Regions from separate parts of the Mycolicibacterium sp. CBM1 genome, predicted to be linked through region 3. Evidence: predicted binding sites of a transcription regulator. Region 3 holds the regulator's gene; each other region holds the start of a gene.
What was found. Region 3 encodes LexA, which represses DNA repair genes until DNA is damaged. Its sites were predicted from a motif close to CGAACANNTGTTCG; they were not measured.
Positions count from the first base shown of each region.

Region 1: the regulator LexA is predicted to act here: its motif matches at 4,054-4,067, upstream of cofD (2-phospho-L-lactate transferase).
Region 2: the regulator LexA is predicted to act here: its motif matches at 3,424-3,437, upstream of ACXDF8_RS12345 (error-prone DNA polymerase).

Region 1 covers NZ_JBSXPP010000007.1:40,119-45,559, reverse strand. Annotated here, with positions in the region: gene ACXDF8_RS11720 (endonuclease domain-containing protein) at 31-939, shown strand; gene ACXDF8_RS11715 (NUDIX hydrolase) at 958-1,500, opposite strand; gene ACXDF8_RS11710 (coenzyme F420-0:L-glutamate ligase) at 1,497-2,840, opposite strand; gene cofD (2-phospho-L-lactate transferase) at 2,837-3,838, opposite strand; gene ACXDF8_RS11700 (WhiB family transcriptional regulator) at 4,135-4,485, shown strand; gene ACXDF8_RS11695 (metallopeptidase family protein) at 4,493-4,915, opposite strand; gene ACXDF8_RS11690 (DUF3499 domain-containing protein) at 5,077-5,441, shown strand, end outside.
Region 2 covers NZ_JBSXPP010000007.1:175,400-180,840, forward strand. Annotated here, with positions in the region: gene ACXDF8_RS12345 (error-prone DNA polymerase) at 112-3,408, opposite strand; gene helR (RNA polymerase recycling motor ATPase HelR) at 3,568-5,441, shown strand, end outside.
Region 3 covers NZ_JBSXPP010000006.1:4,036-9,476, reverse strand. Annotated here, with positions in the region: gene ACXDF8_RS09885 (LGFP repeat-containing protein) at 1-1,798, shown strand, start outside; gene lexA (transcriptional repressor LexA) at 1,826-2,518, opposite strand; gene ACXDF8_RS09875 (LysM peptidoglycan-binding domain-containing protein) at 2,780-3,259, shown strand; gene nrdR (transcriptional regulator NrdR) at 3,426-3,890, shown strand; gene ACXDF8_RS09865 (PhzF family protein) at 3,894-4,580, opposite strand; gene ACXDF8_RS09860 (alpha/beta fold hydrolase) at 4,616-5,441, opposite strand, start outside.

The DNA of each region.
Region 1 (5,441 bases), on a different contig from region 3:
TGACGGACGCATACCTGTCAGGGTGCGTTCATGGGTGTAGTCGAGTCGCCCTTCCGCGGATCGGCGGCGCTGGCCGCCGGCCTGGTCAGTCGGAGGTCGCTTGCGCGTGACTACCGCCCGATCCACCGCGACGTGTACCTAGCTCGGGATTGCGGCGTGACCGCCGTGATTAAGGCCAAAGCCGCGTTCGTGTGGTCGGGAGGAACGGCGACGGTTGCCGGGTTGTCCGCGGCCGCGCTGTTGGGATCTCGCTGGATCGACGACCATCACCCGGCCGAGCTGGTCCGACGCAACGGTAAAGCTGTGGCGGGCATCGTCATCCACCGAGACGAACTTCACCGCGCGGAGATCTGTCGTGTCGCCGGCATCCCGGTGACGACGCCTGCCCGCACCGCCTTCGACCTCGGCCGTCGCCCAGGTCTCGACAAGGCGGTGGTCCGCATCGATGCGTTGTGCAATGCCACCGGGCTGTGTCGCGCAGACATCGATCGAGTGCTGGTTCGGCATCGGGGCGCGCGCGGGATCACTCAACTGCGAAAGGTGCTCGAGCTGGTGGATCCGGGAGCACAGTCACCCCAGGAGACTCGCACCCGCCTGGTGCTGGTTCGAGCCGGACTGCCGACTCCCGCCACACAGATCACCGTGCTCGACGAGTGCGGCCACTTCGTCGCCCGAGTCGACATGGGCTGGAAGCAGTGGAAGGTCGGTGTCGAATTCGACGGCGCACAGCACTGGACGGATCCGGCGCAACGCACCCGCGACATCAACCGCCTGGCCGAACTGGAGGAGTGCGGGTGGCGGATCGTGCGGGTCGACAGCCAACTGCTTCGGCGCGCCCCCGAAGTGGTCGTCGACCGTGTCATGGCCGCGCTCAAGGCCGCCGGGTGTCTCGTCGAGTGGCCACTTGACACACGTTTTTCGCTCGAACACGTGTCATAGGTGGCCACTCGCGAAGGGTTACCGCCGGCGCGAGGCTCCGACCGCGACCAGGTGGGCGAGGGCCGGGTCGGTGCCTTCGGGCAGCGCGTCCACCGGCCACCACCGCAGGTCGAGGGATTCGTCGCTGATCGTGATCTCGGCCTGCGCCGGCGCGCGGGCGACGAACTGCAGATCCAGGTGTCGGGTGGGCACACCCAACGAGCACGTGAGCGGATGGACGTGGATGGCGCCGAGCACCGGGTCGATGGTCAAGGTGTCGATGCCCGACTCCTCGGTGGCCTCGCGCAGTGCCGCCGCGAGGATGTCGGCGTCGGTGTCCTCGCAGTGCCCGCCGAGCTGCACCCAGCGCCCCAGCCGCGGATGCAGGGTCAGCAGCACTTGGTCGGCGGAATCGGAGAACACCAATGCCGAGGCAGTGATATGCCCTGGGGCACAAGCCCTTTCACAGGCATCGGTGCGAGCGTGCAGGAACGCCAGCACGGCGTGACGCAGCGTGTCCTGGCAGTCGTCGGTTGCCGTCCAGTCGGACAGCAGCGAGATCGCCGAATCGCGGACGCTCATCGTCGGACCAGCTGGTCGCCTACCGGTGCCGGTTCCCGGGGTTGCGGCGGGTCCACGGGATAACCGATCGCCACCGCCCCTAGCGGTTCCCAGTCGGCGGGCACCTCGAGGGTGCGGCGCACCAGGTCCGGAGCGAAGATCGTCGACCCGATCCAGCAGCTGCCCACCCCACGCACGGCCAGTGCGACGAGCAACCCCTGCACGGCCGCGCCGACCGCCACGGTGAACATGGTGTGTTCGGCGGCGGTGCGGGCCTCGTCCGGATAGCTGTGCGCTCCTTCGGGCACCAGGAACGGGATGACGACCTCGGGTGCGTCGTAGAGGATCTGCCCGCGGGTCACCCGGCGCTCGACCGCGTCGGCGGGCTTGCCGTCGCCGGCCAGATCCGCGCGCCACGCGTCTTTCATCGCGTCCAGCATTGCCAGACGACGGGAGTGGTCCTGCAGCCAGACGAAGCGGACCGGCCGGGTGTGATGGGGCGCCGGTGCGGTGAGGGCTTCGGCTACCGCCTGTTCGATCAGAACCGGGTCGACGGGGTCGGGCGCGAACCGGCGCACCGAGCGGCGCAGCAGCTGAGCCTGGCGCCGGCCCAATTCGATCGATTCGGCGGTGCCGAGCCAGAACAGGTCGTCCTCGCCACCGCGCAGCAGTTGCGCCGCGCTCGACCCGTCGTCGTCGAGGGTGAGGCCACGAACCACCGCGACCGGCACCGCGGTCAGCTTGCCTTTGACGAGATCGGCGGCGGCGGCGATCTCATCGGCGACGGCGACCTCGGTGACCAACAGCTCGTTGCCGTGGGTATCGCGGGCGCCGGCGTAGCCGTACAGCACCGGCAGCCCCGATGAGCCGATCGCGGCGTCGGTCTGGCCGTTGCGCCAGGCCCGGCCCATCGTGTCGGTGACCAGCACACCGACCGTCACGCCGAGCGTGTCCCGCAGAGCGGTGCGCAGCGCGGCGGCGCTGCGGTCGGGATCGACCGGCAGCAAAGCCAATTCGGTGGTCCCGATGTTCGAGCCGTCGACGCCCGCCGCGGCCTGCACGATGCCGTTGCGGTTGGCGGTGATCAGGGTGCGTCCCTTGCGGGCCAGCACCCGAACCGCCTCGTCGTCGATGAGCTTGCGGCGCAGGGCGTCCCGCTCTTCGGGGTCGGACGGTGCGGCCACGATCCGGCCCTCGCACTTGGACATCACCTTGCTGGTGACGACGACGATGTCACCGTCGCGCAACCACGGGGCAGCGGCGACCAGCGCGGCCGCGAGGTCATCGCCGGGGCGGAACTCGGGAAGCCCGGTGACGGGAAGGATCTCGACGGGTGCGGCGGCGCCGTGCTCGAGGCTCACGGCGTGACCCCGGCCAGTTCGAGTCCGGCGCGCACCATCTCGGCGGTGGCCGACGGGTCGGACATCAGCAGCGGGATCGACTTCACCGTGACCCCGGGCACATCGGCGTGATCTTCGCCGGAGACCAGCCAGTAGTCCAGGATCCCGGTCGCCGATCGTGCGCCGAAGTGACGGGCCACGGCCTGTGAGGAGCTCTCGACACCGATCACCGACAGGCATTCGTCGGCCATGCCGCGCAACGGCTTTCCGCCGATGATCGGGGAGTAGCCGATCACCGGGGCGGGGGTGGAGCGCAGGGCCGCCCGGATTCCGGGGATGGCCAGGATCGCGCCGATGCTGACCACCGGATTCGACGGGGCCAGCAGCACCACGTCCGCGTCGCCGATCGCATCGACGACTCCGGGTCCGGCCGTGGCGGTTTCGGAGCCGACGAACGCGAAGCTGTGAGTGGTCACCTTGGCCCGGTAGCGCACCCACCACTCCTGGAAGTGGATGGCCTTGCGATCACCGGTCTCGGGATCGTCGACCACCACGTGGGTTTCGCTGCGATCATCGCTGGCCGGCAAGAGTGTCGCGCCGGGTGCCCACCGGTGGCACAGCGCCTCGGTCACCTGTGACAGTGGGTAACCCGCGCGCAACATCTGGCTGCGCACCAGATGTGTGGCCAGATCGCGGTCACCCAAACCGAACCAGTCCGGCTGGACACCGTAGGCGGCCAATTCTTCTTTGGCATGCCACGTCTCGTCACGGTGACCCCAGCCACGCTCGGGGTCGATGCCGCCACCCAGGGTGTACATGCACGTGTCGAGGTCGGGGCAGATGCGCACGCCGTGCATCCAGGCGTCGTCGCCGACGTTGACCACCGCCGTCAGCACGTGATCAAGATCGCCTGTGGCTCCGCTAATCTCGCCGGCGAACTGGCCCAGGCCGAGCAGCCGCTGCACACCCAGCAGGAAGCGGGCGCCTCCGACGCCGCCGACCAGAACGGTGATCTTCACACCGATCGACACTAGGCGGTCCGCTCATTCGGCGTCGCACGCGGTCACGATCGCGTCACCAGGGAGACACGCCGGTGCATCGACTCGCCGAATTGTCCGGGGGAAATGGTATTCAGTTCTGTTCAACCGCTTGACCGAGCAGTCGCGGACGTGTCTAATCACATCAGTGTCATTTCCCGGTCGACCTGCCGGTTTCGGTGTCGCAGACCGTGATTCGACCAGGTGTTCGAATTGAGATGGCCACACTTAACAGTGGGCGACATAGTGTATCTACGAAACCAGGTGAGGAGGCGGAAATGTCCTATGAGTACCTAATCGGCGCGATCGGGACGCCGCAGTCCATTACCGGCTCGCAGGACATGGGGGTATCGGCGCGCGCTCACCTGAGTTTGGTGCCGGAGCCCATCGAAGCGGCGCCGGAATCCGACGAAGACCAATGGCAGGAACGTGCGCTCTGCGCGCAGACCGACCCGGAGGCGTTCTTCCCCGAGAAGGGCGGCTCGACCCGTGAGGCCAAGCGCATCTGCTTGGGCTGCGAGGTTCGCGATGCGTGCCTCGACTACGCCCTGGCTCACGATGAGCGCTTCGGCATCTGGGGCGGGCTCTCCGAGCGTGAGCGCCGTCGCCTCAAGCGCGGGATCATCTGACCCGCGCTCAGTCCTCTTCCATGCTCGGGTCGATGACCGACGGTTCGACGCCGAGATAGGTGGCCACCTGAGCCACCAAAATCTCGTGCAGCAGGTCGGTCAGATCGATCGAGTCTTTGGCCCTGCGTTCGATGGGCTTGCGGAACAACACAATTCGGGCTCGCGTGGAGTTGCCGCGGATGTCCACCCCGGCCGGGATCAGCCTGGCCAGTGCGATCGGCCCGTCGGCCACCACTTCGGCCGGCCATTGCACGCTGTCCGGATCCTTCGGTGCGATCCGGGGGATCTCGTCGACGGCCACGTCCAGTCCGGTGAGCCGCTGTTGCCAGCGCCGCTCGATCGGCTCGTAGGCCTCCAGCACCGCCATGTCGAAACGTTCGGCACGGCTGCGCCAGCCTGGCACGGTCGGCGGCAGCAGCGGTCCGCGCATCTCTCGTCCGCGGCGCGACCCCGCGCCGCCGCCGGACCGGCCACCTCGCCGGGAGCTGCGGGAATCGACCACGGAAGTGATCGTAACGGTTGGGAATCGGCGGCCCGGCGGCTGCGCGTGTCCGGTGCCCACCTGCGATTGAAGCGCGATAGCCTCACGGCGTGAATGTTCCCCGTCGCTGCTGCAGGCCCGGGTGCCCCCATTACGCGGTGGCGACGCTGACGTTCGTCTATTCCGACTCCACCGCCGTCGTCGGCCCGCTGGCGACGTCGCGCGAGCCGCACTCCTGGGACCTGTGTGTCGGCCACGCTAATCGGATCACCGCGCCGCTGGGCTGGGACCTCGTTCGCCACGCGGGGCCGCTGCCCGAGTACCCCGACGAAGACGACCTCGTCGCCCTGGCCGACGCCGTCCGGGAAGGCCGCGAGAGCGTCTCGCCCCGGCCGCCAGTCGCCGGGTTCTCCGACCCCGGTGGTGCGGCGCACGCTCCCGCGACGGCTACCCCGATGGTGCCGGTGGCCGCCCA
Region 2 (5,441 bases), on a different contig from region 3:
CCCGAGACTACATTCGGCTACATCGCAATCGAACTGACCTCAGAGGTTGTCGATCGTTGGTGTGGTTTCTACACCCACCCGCGGGTGAGCCTGAACCTGGACTCCGACGGCCTAACGGAAATCCCGCGACCGCGACCTCACCTTCAAGGTGATGCGGCCCATCCGTTCGGCGATCACCGTGATCGCACCGGTGGCGTTCTGCACCTGACCACGGATCAACAGTGCCGAGGCGGTTTGCGCCAGTTTGCGGTGCCGGTTCCACACCCCCGGCGTGCACAGCACGTTGACCATGCCGGTCTCGTCCTCGATGTTCATGAACGTCACGCCCTGCGCGGTCGCAGGGCGCTGCCGATGCGTCACCGCGCCGGCGATCAGCACCCGACTTCCGTCGGGCACCTCCAGGAGCCGGTCGGCCGGGACCACGCCCATCGCATCGAGGTCTTCGCGCAGGAACTGGGTGGGATAGCTGTCCGGCGAGACCCCGGTGGCCCACACATCGGAGGCTGCCAACTCCACTTCGGTCATGCCGGGCAGGGTCGGCACATGCGAAGACGCACCCACCCCTGGCAGCCGGTCGGGACGCTGGGTGGCAGCGGCACCCGCCGCCCACAGCCCTTCACGACGGCTGATCGCAAAGCAGCCCAACGCTCCGGCGGTGGCCAGCGCCTCGGTCTGCGGCACCGAAAGCTGAATGCGCCCGGTCAGATCCAGCAGCGAGGCATATGGGCCGCCGCAGGTACGCTCATCGACAATGCGCTGGGCGAGCTCGTCACCGATATGGCGCACCGCACCCAGCCCCAGCCGAACCTCGAGCCCGCGGTTCTCCAGCGTGGCGTGCGCCAGGCTGGCATTGACATCCGGCCCGTGCACGGTGACCCCGTGTCGGCGCGCATCGGCGACCAGCGACTGCGGCGAGTAGAAGCCCATCGGCTGGGCACGCAGCAATGCCGCGCAGAACGCCGCCGGGTGGTACAGCTTGAACCAGGACGAGTAGTACACCAGCGAGGCGAAGCTCAGCGAATGACTCTCCGGGAAACCGAAGTTCGCGAAGGCCTCCAGTTTGTCGTAGATCCGGTCGGCAACCTCCCCGGTGATGCCGTGGCGCTTCGCCATCCCGGCATAGAACCGCTCGCGCAGCCGGCGCATCTTCTCGGTGGACCGCTTGGATCCCATGGCACGGCGCAGCTGGTCGGCCTCGGCCGCCGAGAAACCCGCGCAGTCCACCGCCAGCTGCATCAGCTGCTCCTGGAACAGCGGCACCCCCAACGTCTTTCGCAGCGCCGGCTCCATCGACGGATGGTCGTAGACGACTGGTTCCAGGCCGTTGCGTCGCTTGATGTAGGGATGCACCGACCCGCCCTGGATGGGACCGGGCCGGATCAGGGCCACCTCGACCACCAGGTCGTAGAACACCCGCGGCTTCAGGCGCGGCAGGGTGGCCATCTGGGCGCGGGATTCCACCTGGAATACCCCGACCGAATCCGCCCTCTGCAGCATCTCGTAGACGCCCACATCGGCCAGGTCCAGCCGGGCCAGGTCGACCTCGATGCCCTTGTGTTCGGCGACCAGATCGATGCAGTAGTGCAGCGCCGAGAGCATGCCGAGGCCCAGCATGTCGAATTTGACCAAACCGATTGCCGCGCAGTCGTCTTTGTCCCACTGCAGCACACTGCGATTCGCCATGCGGGCCCATTCGACCGGGCAGACATCGGCAATCGGACGATCGCAGATCACCATGCCGCCGGAATGGATGCCCATATGCCGGGGCAGGTTCTTGATCTGGGTAGCCAGATCGACCACCGGCGCGGGGATACCTTCGAGGTCCGGGGCATCGGCTCCGGAATGCCAGTGGCTGATCTGCTTACTCCAGGCGTCCTGCTGGCCTTGGGAGAAGCCGAGTGCGCGGGCCATGTCGCGCACCGCGCTCTTGGCGCGGTAGGTGATGACGTTGGCGACCTGCGCGGCGTAGTCCCGCCCGTACCGATCGTAGACGTACTGGATAGCCTTCTCGCGCAAGTCGGATTCGATGTCGATGTCGATGTCGGGCGGTCCGTCGCGGGCCGGGGACAGGAACCGTTCGAAGAGCAGTTCGTTGGCGACCGGGTCGACGGCGGTCACTCCCAACGCGTAGCAGACCGCGGAGTTGGCCGCCGAACCCCTTCCCTGGCACAAGATGCCGTTCTCCCGGCAGAACCGGGTGATGTCGTGCACCACCAGGAAGTAACCCGGAAAGTTCAGCGTGGCGATGACGTCGAGTTCGCGTTCGATCTGCGCGTAGGCCTCCGGGGCGCAGGCACGCGGCCCGTAGCGTTGGGCGGCGCCGATCATGACCAGCTCACGCAGCCAGCTGTTCTCGGTTTCGCCGGACGGTACATCCGGGTACGGGGGCAACTGCGGGGCGATCAGGGCCAGTCCGAATGCGCACTGCTCGCCAAGATCCGCTGCGGCGGTGACCGATTCGGGATATTGGCCGAACAGCCGGGCCATCTCGTCACCGGAACGCAGATGCGACCCACCAACCGGAGACAGCCAGCCGGCTGCCTCGTCCAGCGACTGCCGGGCCCTGATCGCCCCCATGGCCATGGCCAGCCGGGCCCGACTCGGCTCGGCGAAGTGCGCAGCGGTGGTAGCGACCACCGACAGTCCGAACCGCGGCGCCATCGCGACCAACGCAGCATTGCGTTCGTCGTCCAGGGGGTCGCCGTGTGAGGTGATCTCGATACTGACCCGATCCCGGCCGAACCGGTCGACCAGATCCGCCAGCGCCGCCGCTGCCGCTTCCGGACCACCTTGAGAAAGTGCTTGCCGGACATGTCCTTTACGGCAACCGGTGAGGATGTGCCAGTGGCCGCCGGCGGCTTCGGTGAGGGTGTCGTAGTCGTAGCGCGGCTTGCCTTTCTGTCCGCCGGCCAGGTGGGCGGCAGACAGTTGGCGCGACAGTCTGCGGTACCCCTCCGGACCGCGGGCCAACACCAGCAGGTGCGGTCCGGGCGGGTCGGGCAACTCGGTGCGGGCGGTATTGCTCAGTGACAGTTCGGCACCGAATACGGTGCGCACGTCGAGCTCGGAAGCCGCCTCGGCGAATCGCACCACGCCGTAGAGACCGTCATGATCGGTGAGCGCGATGGCCCGCAGGTCCAGCCGGGCGGCCTCCTCGACCAGTTCCTCCGGAGTGCTGGCGCCGTCGAGAAAACTGTAGGCCGAATGCGCGTGCAACTCGGCGTAGGGCACCGCGGAGCGGGCCCACCGCTCACCGGCGGGCTCGTAAGGTTGCCGCCGTCGCGACCAGGCCGGGCTGTCCCCACCGTCGGCGTGCGGCTCCCCGAGCGACAGGCCGCTACGGCGGGGCTTGCCACCCAGCACCCGCTCCATCTCGCCCCAGGTCGGCGGCCCGTTGAACCAACTCACCACCGTCAGAGTAATCGAACATACGTTCTACAGACAGGGTCGCGGGTATCTTGAGAGCTTCTGCCCCTTTCCCGCCACACGCTGCCGGGGGCTTGCGGCAAGACCGGGCCGTCGGCGCAATTCGCTGGTCGAACTACGAGAACGAGGGGGAAGCGAGCCATGTCGACGCACGCTCACGACGACGAACTGGAGTCTGAGCGCCATTATCTGGCCGGTCTCTACAAGCGGCTCGACGCCAAGCGGATGCGGGTCAAGGCCCAGTACCGCGCCGCACTCGGGGGGCCGATCGACATGCAGGACGGCGGGACGCTGGTGGCCAGGGACGCCGACGTGCAGGCGCTGGCCCGGTCGATGACGCGGCTGGACGTCGCCGACCACGGACTGTGTTTCGGACGGCTGGACGCAGTGTCCGGAGAACGGCTCTACGTCGGCCGCCTCGGCATCTTCGACGAGCGCAACGACCACGAACCACTGCTGCTGGACTGGCGGGCGCCGGCCGCGCGCGCCTTCTACGTCGCTACCGCCGCCAGCCCGGAGGGCATGCGCCGGCGCCGTCAGTTCCATTCCCAGGGGCGGCGCCTGCTCGACTTCACCGACGAGGTCTTCGGCCGCCCCGACCCGGAGGCCGGCGATGACAGCCCATTCAGCAGCGACGCCGCCCTCCTTGCCGCGGTCAACGCACCCCGCGGCGAGGGCATGCGCGACATCGTCGCGACGATCCAGTCCGAGCAGGACGAGATCATCCGGCTCGACCACCCCGGCGTGCTGGTCATCGAGGGCGGCCCCGGCACCGGCAAGACCGTGGTGGCGCTGCACCGCGTGGCCTATCTGCTCTACACCCAGCGGGCTCGCATCGAACGCCACGGGGTGCTGGTCGTCGGGCCCAACCAGGCGTTCATGAACCATATCGGCCGCGTACTGCCGTCACTGGGCGAGTCGGAGGTGGTGTTCTCCACGGTCGGCGAACTGGTTCCCGGCCTGCGCGTCACCGCCGAGGACACCCCGGACGCCGCCCGGATCAAGGGGTCGCTGGCGATGCTCGACGTACTCGCCGCGGCGGTCGCCGGCCACCAACGACTGCCCGAACAGCCACTGGAGATCCCGATGGCCGACGTGACCATGCGGATCGAGGCCGACACCGCCCAGTGGGCCATCGACGAAGCCCGCGCCAGCGGCCTGCCGCACAACGCGGCCCGCGCGGTGTTCCGCGAGATCGTGACCTACGTGCTGACCGAGCGCGCGATCGCCCGGATCGGGCGCGGGTGGCTGACCCGCGACAATGCCGAGGCCTGGGAGAAGGTCCGGACCGACCTGCTCGGTGAGCTCGACGACAACCCCCGTTTCATCGCCGCTCTCGACCAGCTCTGGCCCATCCTGACCCCGCAGCAGCTGCTGGCCACGCTGTACACCTCGCCGGAGCGGCTGCGGGCGGCCGGTGCCGACCCGGCGCTGCGGCGCGATGCCGGGGACGCCTGGACGGTGTCCGACGTGCCGCTACTCGACGAACTGGTCGACCTGCTGGGTCGCGATAAAGCGGCCGACGATGCCGCAGAGCGTGAACGCCGAGCCGAGACCCGTTACGCCGCGGGTGTTCTGGAAAACATGATCGCCCGCGAAGATCTGATGGACGACGAAGACCATCTGCTGGCCCAGGACCTGATCGGCGCCGAGGATCTGGCGGACCGCTTCCTCGAACGCGACACCCGCGATCTCGCCGAACGCGCCGCCGCCGACCGGGATTGGACCTATCGGCACGTGGTGGTCGACGAAGCACAGGAGCTGTCGGAGATGGACTGGCGGGTGTTGATGCGCCGCTGTCCGAGCCGGTCGTTCACCATCGTCGGCGATCTGGCCCAGCGCCGCTCACCTGCCGGGGCGACGTCGTGGGCCGACATGCTGGGGCCGTACGTGCCCGATCGCTGGGTCTATCGGTCGCTGACGGTGAACTACCGCACCCCCGCGGAAATCATGGCGGTAGCCGCCGCGCTGCTGGCCGAGTTCGCACCCCGCATCCGGCCACCGGAGTCGGTGCG
Region 3 (5,441 bases):
TTTCAGCGCCAGCGACAAGCCGGCGATCTTCTGGACGCCGGACACCGGCGCCTGGGTAGTCCGCGGCGCCATCAACGCGGCGTGGGACAAGCTGGGCGGTTCGGCGGGCACCATGGGCGTGCCCACCGGTGACGAGACCTACGACGGCGACGTGGTGAACCAGAAGTTCACCGGCGGCGAGATCTCCTACAACGCCAACGCCAAGACCTTCACCACCGTGCCGCCCGAGCTGGCCAACGACCTCGCCGGCCTCGAGGTGCCGGCGGATGCGACCACTTTGATCAACCAGGCGTGGCGTGCCGCGGGCGGGCTCTCCGGTCCGCTCGGCGCACGCCAGGGGGCGCAGTATGCGGTCGGCAGCGACGGGGCCGCGCAGGACTACGCCGGCGGCAAGGTTTTCTACTCGCCGGCGACCGGCGCCCATGCGGTGACCGGCGCGATTCTGGCCAAGTACGACGCGCTCGGCGGACCCACTGGTGACCTGGGCCTGCCGATCGGCACCGAAGCCGACGGCGGAGCGCCCAACAGCCGGGTCAGCTCGTTCAGCGCAGCGGACAAGCCGGTGATCTTCTGGACACCCGATACCGGTGCGATCGTGGTGCGCGGCGCGATCAACACCGCCTGGGCCAAGCTGGGCGGGGCGACCGGCAAGCTCGGTGTTCCGACCGGCGAGCAGAGCGTCGACGGCGACACTGTCACGCAGAAGTTCAGCGGTGGCGAGATCTCCTGGAACAAGGCCACTAACACATTCACCACCAAGCCGCCGGAGCTGGCGGGCTCGCTGTCGGGAATCGAGGTTCCCAGCGCGACGGGGCCGCAGACGACTCCCGCGACGTCGACATCGGCGGACGCCTTCACCTGGCATTGGTGGTGGCTGCTGGTGATCATCCCGGTGATCCTGCTGATCGGGGTCGTTGCGCTCGGCCTGCTGTGGCTGCAGCGGCGGCGCGCGGCCGCCGCCGACATCGACGACGACTTCGATGACGACGGCGATTACGACGGCGATTACGACGGCGACGAGCAGTGGCACGGTGAGGTGGACGACGCTCCCACCTCTTCGCGGTATGCGACCCTCCCCGACGGTGGACGCGTCGCGCTCCCGCCGATATCCGGCTTCGGCTGGGCGGGCCCTGACGAGGACGACAAGTCGATGCCGGGACCCGAGGATGTCTTCGACGGCGATCAGGACGCGATTGACACCACGCCGACCCGGATCCCTGCCGGGCCCGACGACTCTGGCCTGCCCACTGGCCTGCCCGGCGATCTTTCCGTCGACCACGAGTACGCCGAGGTCGAAGAACTCCACGAGGACGCCGACGGCGTTGTCGAGGAGGACTTCGCCGAGGTTCACGAGACCGATCTGGAAGCCGATGAGGTGACCGACACCGGCCGGCACGCCGTGGTCAATCTGGGCGAATCCCAGGCGATGTGGAAGCTCAACCTGGGTGAACTCGGTGCGCCGCGTCGCCGCCGGGCCGCCGAGGAGCCGCCGGAGGTGTACTCCGTCGACGATGGCGTGCACGACGTCGAGCAGCCGGCGCCACCGGTCGAACCGGTCAGCGAGCCAGCCGAGGACCTGCAGTCGGACGTGCACGGCGCACCCGGCCCGGCCCGGCCCGCTATCCATCTCCCATTGGCTGACCCCTACCAGGCGCCGGACGGCTACGTGATCAAGGCCAATACACATTCGGGGCTGTACTACACACCGGAGTCAGCGCTCTACGACCACACGGTCCCCGAGGTGTGGTTCGCCAGTGAGGAACTCGCTCAGGCGAACGGTTTCGTCAAAGCGGAGTAAGCGCGGGACCTGTCAGATCTTGCGCGGTCAGATCTTGCGCAGAACGGTGACGACTTTGCCGAGGATGGCGGCGTCATTACCGGGAATGGGGTCGAATGTCGGGTTGTGCGGCATCAACCACACCTGGCCGCTGGTCCGTTTGAAGGTCTTCACCGTGGCCTCGCCGTCGATCATGGCGGCGACGATGTCGCCGTTGTCGGCGACGTTCTGCTGCCGGACCACCACCCAGTCGCCGTCGCAGATGGCCGCGTCGATCATCGACTCACCGACCACTTTCAGCAGGAACAGCGACCCCTCGCCGACCAGCTCGCGAGGTAGTGGGAAAACATCCTCGACGGCTTGTTCGGCCAGGATCGGACCGCCGGCCGCGATGCGGCCCAGCACCGGCACGAACGTCGGCTCCGGCAGGGTGTCGGAGCCGGCCACATCGGTGGTCACCTGCTGCGGCATGTCGTCGACGCCGCGCACGTCGACGGCGCGCGGTCGGTTGGCGTCGCGCCGCAGATAGCCCTTGCGCTCCAGCGTGCGCAGCTGGTGGGCCACCGATGACGTCGAGGTGAGACCCACGGCATCGCCGATCTCCCGAATGCTCGGGGGATAGCCCCGGCTGGTCACGGACGCGCGGATCACTTCGAGGATGGTGCGCTGCCGCTCGGTCAATCCGGTGTTCCCGTCGCGGCGGCTGGCGTCGGGACCCGAGGTCTCACTGCGGTCACTCATGGGTGCCGAATGTAGTCCGGCAAGCGCCGATAATCAAACATTTGTTCGAGCGTGTCGTGGGCGGAAACGGATCCGGTGCGGTCCTGGCCTGTCGGGCGGGACCGGTGTTTCAGCCGCCCCGAATGGCTGTCGCCAAAACTTGTCGGTGGCCCGATTTATCCTTCGGACACGCTCGCTCACATGTTCGGAAATCGAACGCATGATCGAGTATATTTCGAACACACAAGCGAGCAGTGGGCGCCCCGGAGGAAGGAAGCGGACGTGACAGTCATCGACGAGCGGCAGGTATTCGTGTCATCGCCGGCGCGCCGGCGTCCGGCCGCCACGGCGGCGGCACCCGTGCGGCGCCCCGCAGGTGTGCGTGCCTACCACCCCCATCCGAATCGCCCCACGACGGCGGCGCTGGCCTACCGGGGAACCGGTGTCAAGGTCTCGCGAGCTGCGCACAGCCGCCAGTCGGTGAGCACCACCGTCACCATCGCGCTGGCCGGACTGGCCGCGCTGATCACGCTGTGGCTCGGCCTGCTCGCGGATTTCAGCGGGGGTTCGGTGGCGACGCCGCAGGCGCCGGATCAGCTCGCGGTGGTCCAGGTCCAGGCGGGCGAGACCCTGCAGGAGCTGGCCGGTCGGGTCGCACCCGACGCGCCGACCGGGCAGGTCATGCAGCAGATCCGCGATCTCAACAAGCTCGATTCGGCGTCGTTGGACGCCGGGCAGACCCTGATCGCGCCGATTGGCTGACGGCGTCGACGCCGTGCGGGGCGAAAACGCATGCCGGACAAGCGTCATCGGCGAACGGGGCGAGTGCGCTGCTCGTCTTGTGCGGGTCATGGCCGTGCCGGCGGGGGCGCAGGTAGGCTCTGGGTGGCCCGAGACTTCGGGTCACGTCAGAGGCGAAGGAGCGGTCGTGCACTGTCCGTTCTGTCGTCACCCCGATTCCCGCGTGGTCGATTCCCGGGAAGCGGACGAGGGCCAGGCCATCCGGCGTCGCCGGTCGTGCCCGGAATGCGGCCGGCGGTTCACCACGGTGGAAACCGCCGTGCTCGCGGTCGTCAAACGCAGCGGGGTCACCGAGCCGTTCAGCCGGGAGAAGGTCATCCGCGGCGTGCGCCGGGCCTGTCAGGGCCGAGATGTCGACGACGACGCCCTGAACCTGCTGGCCCAGCAGGTGGAGGACGCGGTGCGGGCCGCCGGTTCGCCTGAGATCCCCAGCCATGAGGTGGGCCTGGCCATCCTCGGCCCGCTGCGCGAACTCGACGAGGTCGCCTATCTGCGCTTCGCGTCGGTCTACCGGTCGTTCAGTTCGGCCGAGGATTTCGAGCGCGAGATCGAGGCGTTGCGTGCCCACCGCAAGCTGAGCGCGCCGGGCTGAGCGTCAGCCGATCTGCCGCACGCCGTCGCTGACCACCCGACCGGCCACCAGCACCCACCCCTCCGGGCTCCAGGTCGTGTAGAGCTGCGACCCCTTGCCCTGGGTGATGGTCAGGTCGCGGCTGAGATAGTCGGTGATGCGGGCGGCGGCCGACCCGGTGGCTTCGTCCTCGGGAACACCCAGGTCGTTGGCGAACATCCGGGACCGGATCTGGCCGGCGTCCCGGTCGAGCCACGTCCACAGGTAATGCTCCACGTCGTCGGGATAGTCCGCCGGGTCCGCCGCGAGCAGGTCGTCAACCGAGGCGATTTCCTGGATCGCGAACTCCGGTGACCAGTCCGCACGGGCCCGCACCACGGTGCGATCGTCGGAGTAGCTGAGCTGGACGATGCCCGCGGGTACCTGCAGGGTGTGCACCGGCGTGCCACGCTCCCGCAGCCACCAGCCGGCGCCGACGGTCGGGTGTCCGGCGAACGGGAGCTCGGTGGCGGGAGTGAAGATGTGGGCGTGCGCGGTCGTCGAGCCGGCGTCCGGCAGATCGACGAAAATCGTTTCGCTGTAGCCCAATTCGGTGGCGAGGCGTTGGCGCTCGCTGGGCGGCACCGCGGCGGCATCGACGACGCCGAGCGGATTGCCGAAGTCGCCTTGTGCATCGGTGAACACCCGCAACACAGTCACATCGACGGTCATGTTCTGACTCTACGACGGCAGGCTGTGGTCGATGCTCAGGTGGCGCTGCGCTCGTCGGTGCCCATCGCGTCGAGCACCGCCACCCGCGTATCGAGCGAACCGGTGACCGAGCGCTCGGACAGTCCGGTTCGGAGCAGATGACGCAGTGCGGTCTGGTCGTATTCGGCCGGTGCGGTGGAATCGATGAATCGTTCTACGACCTCGACGAACCGGTCGGGGTCGTCGTGAAAGGGGAAGTGCCCGGATTTGGCGAAGATCTCCAGCTGCGAGCCGGGCATCGCCGAATGGGCCATGCGGGCGTGGCTGACCGGTATGACGGCGTCTTGTTCGCCCCAGATGAGTTGCACTGGAACGGATTCGGTCAAATAGCATCGATCGAGCATCGTCACGACCTGGCCGCGCCAGTCCACCACGGAACGCAGGGTCCGGGTGAACGCCGAGGACGCGGTGGGCTCGGGCAGATCGGTCAGGATGCGCAGCGCGTCGGGCAGGTCACGGCCCAGACCCGTGGACCCGAAGACGGTACCCAGTGCGCGGCCGGCGACCTGCAGGGCCGGCAACACCATCGGAAGTCGCAGCAGCGCCAGGGCTTCACCGCCTAGCGGCAGGGACGCGAGCCGTAGCGCGACGTTGACGTCCTTGGTGACCCCGCCGGCCCCGATGAGGATCAGCCGCTGCACCAGCTGCGGGAACTGGTAGGCGAACTGCATCGCCACCCCGCCGCCGAGGGAATGCCCGACCACGGTGACGGCGTCGATGTCGAGCACGCTGAGCAGATCGCGCATGCCGTTGGCGTATGCGGCGACCGAATAGTCGGCGCGGGGCTTGTCGGACTGGCCGTGGCCCAACAGGTCGGGTGCG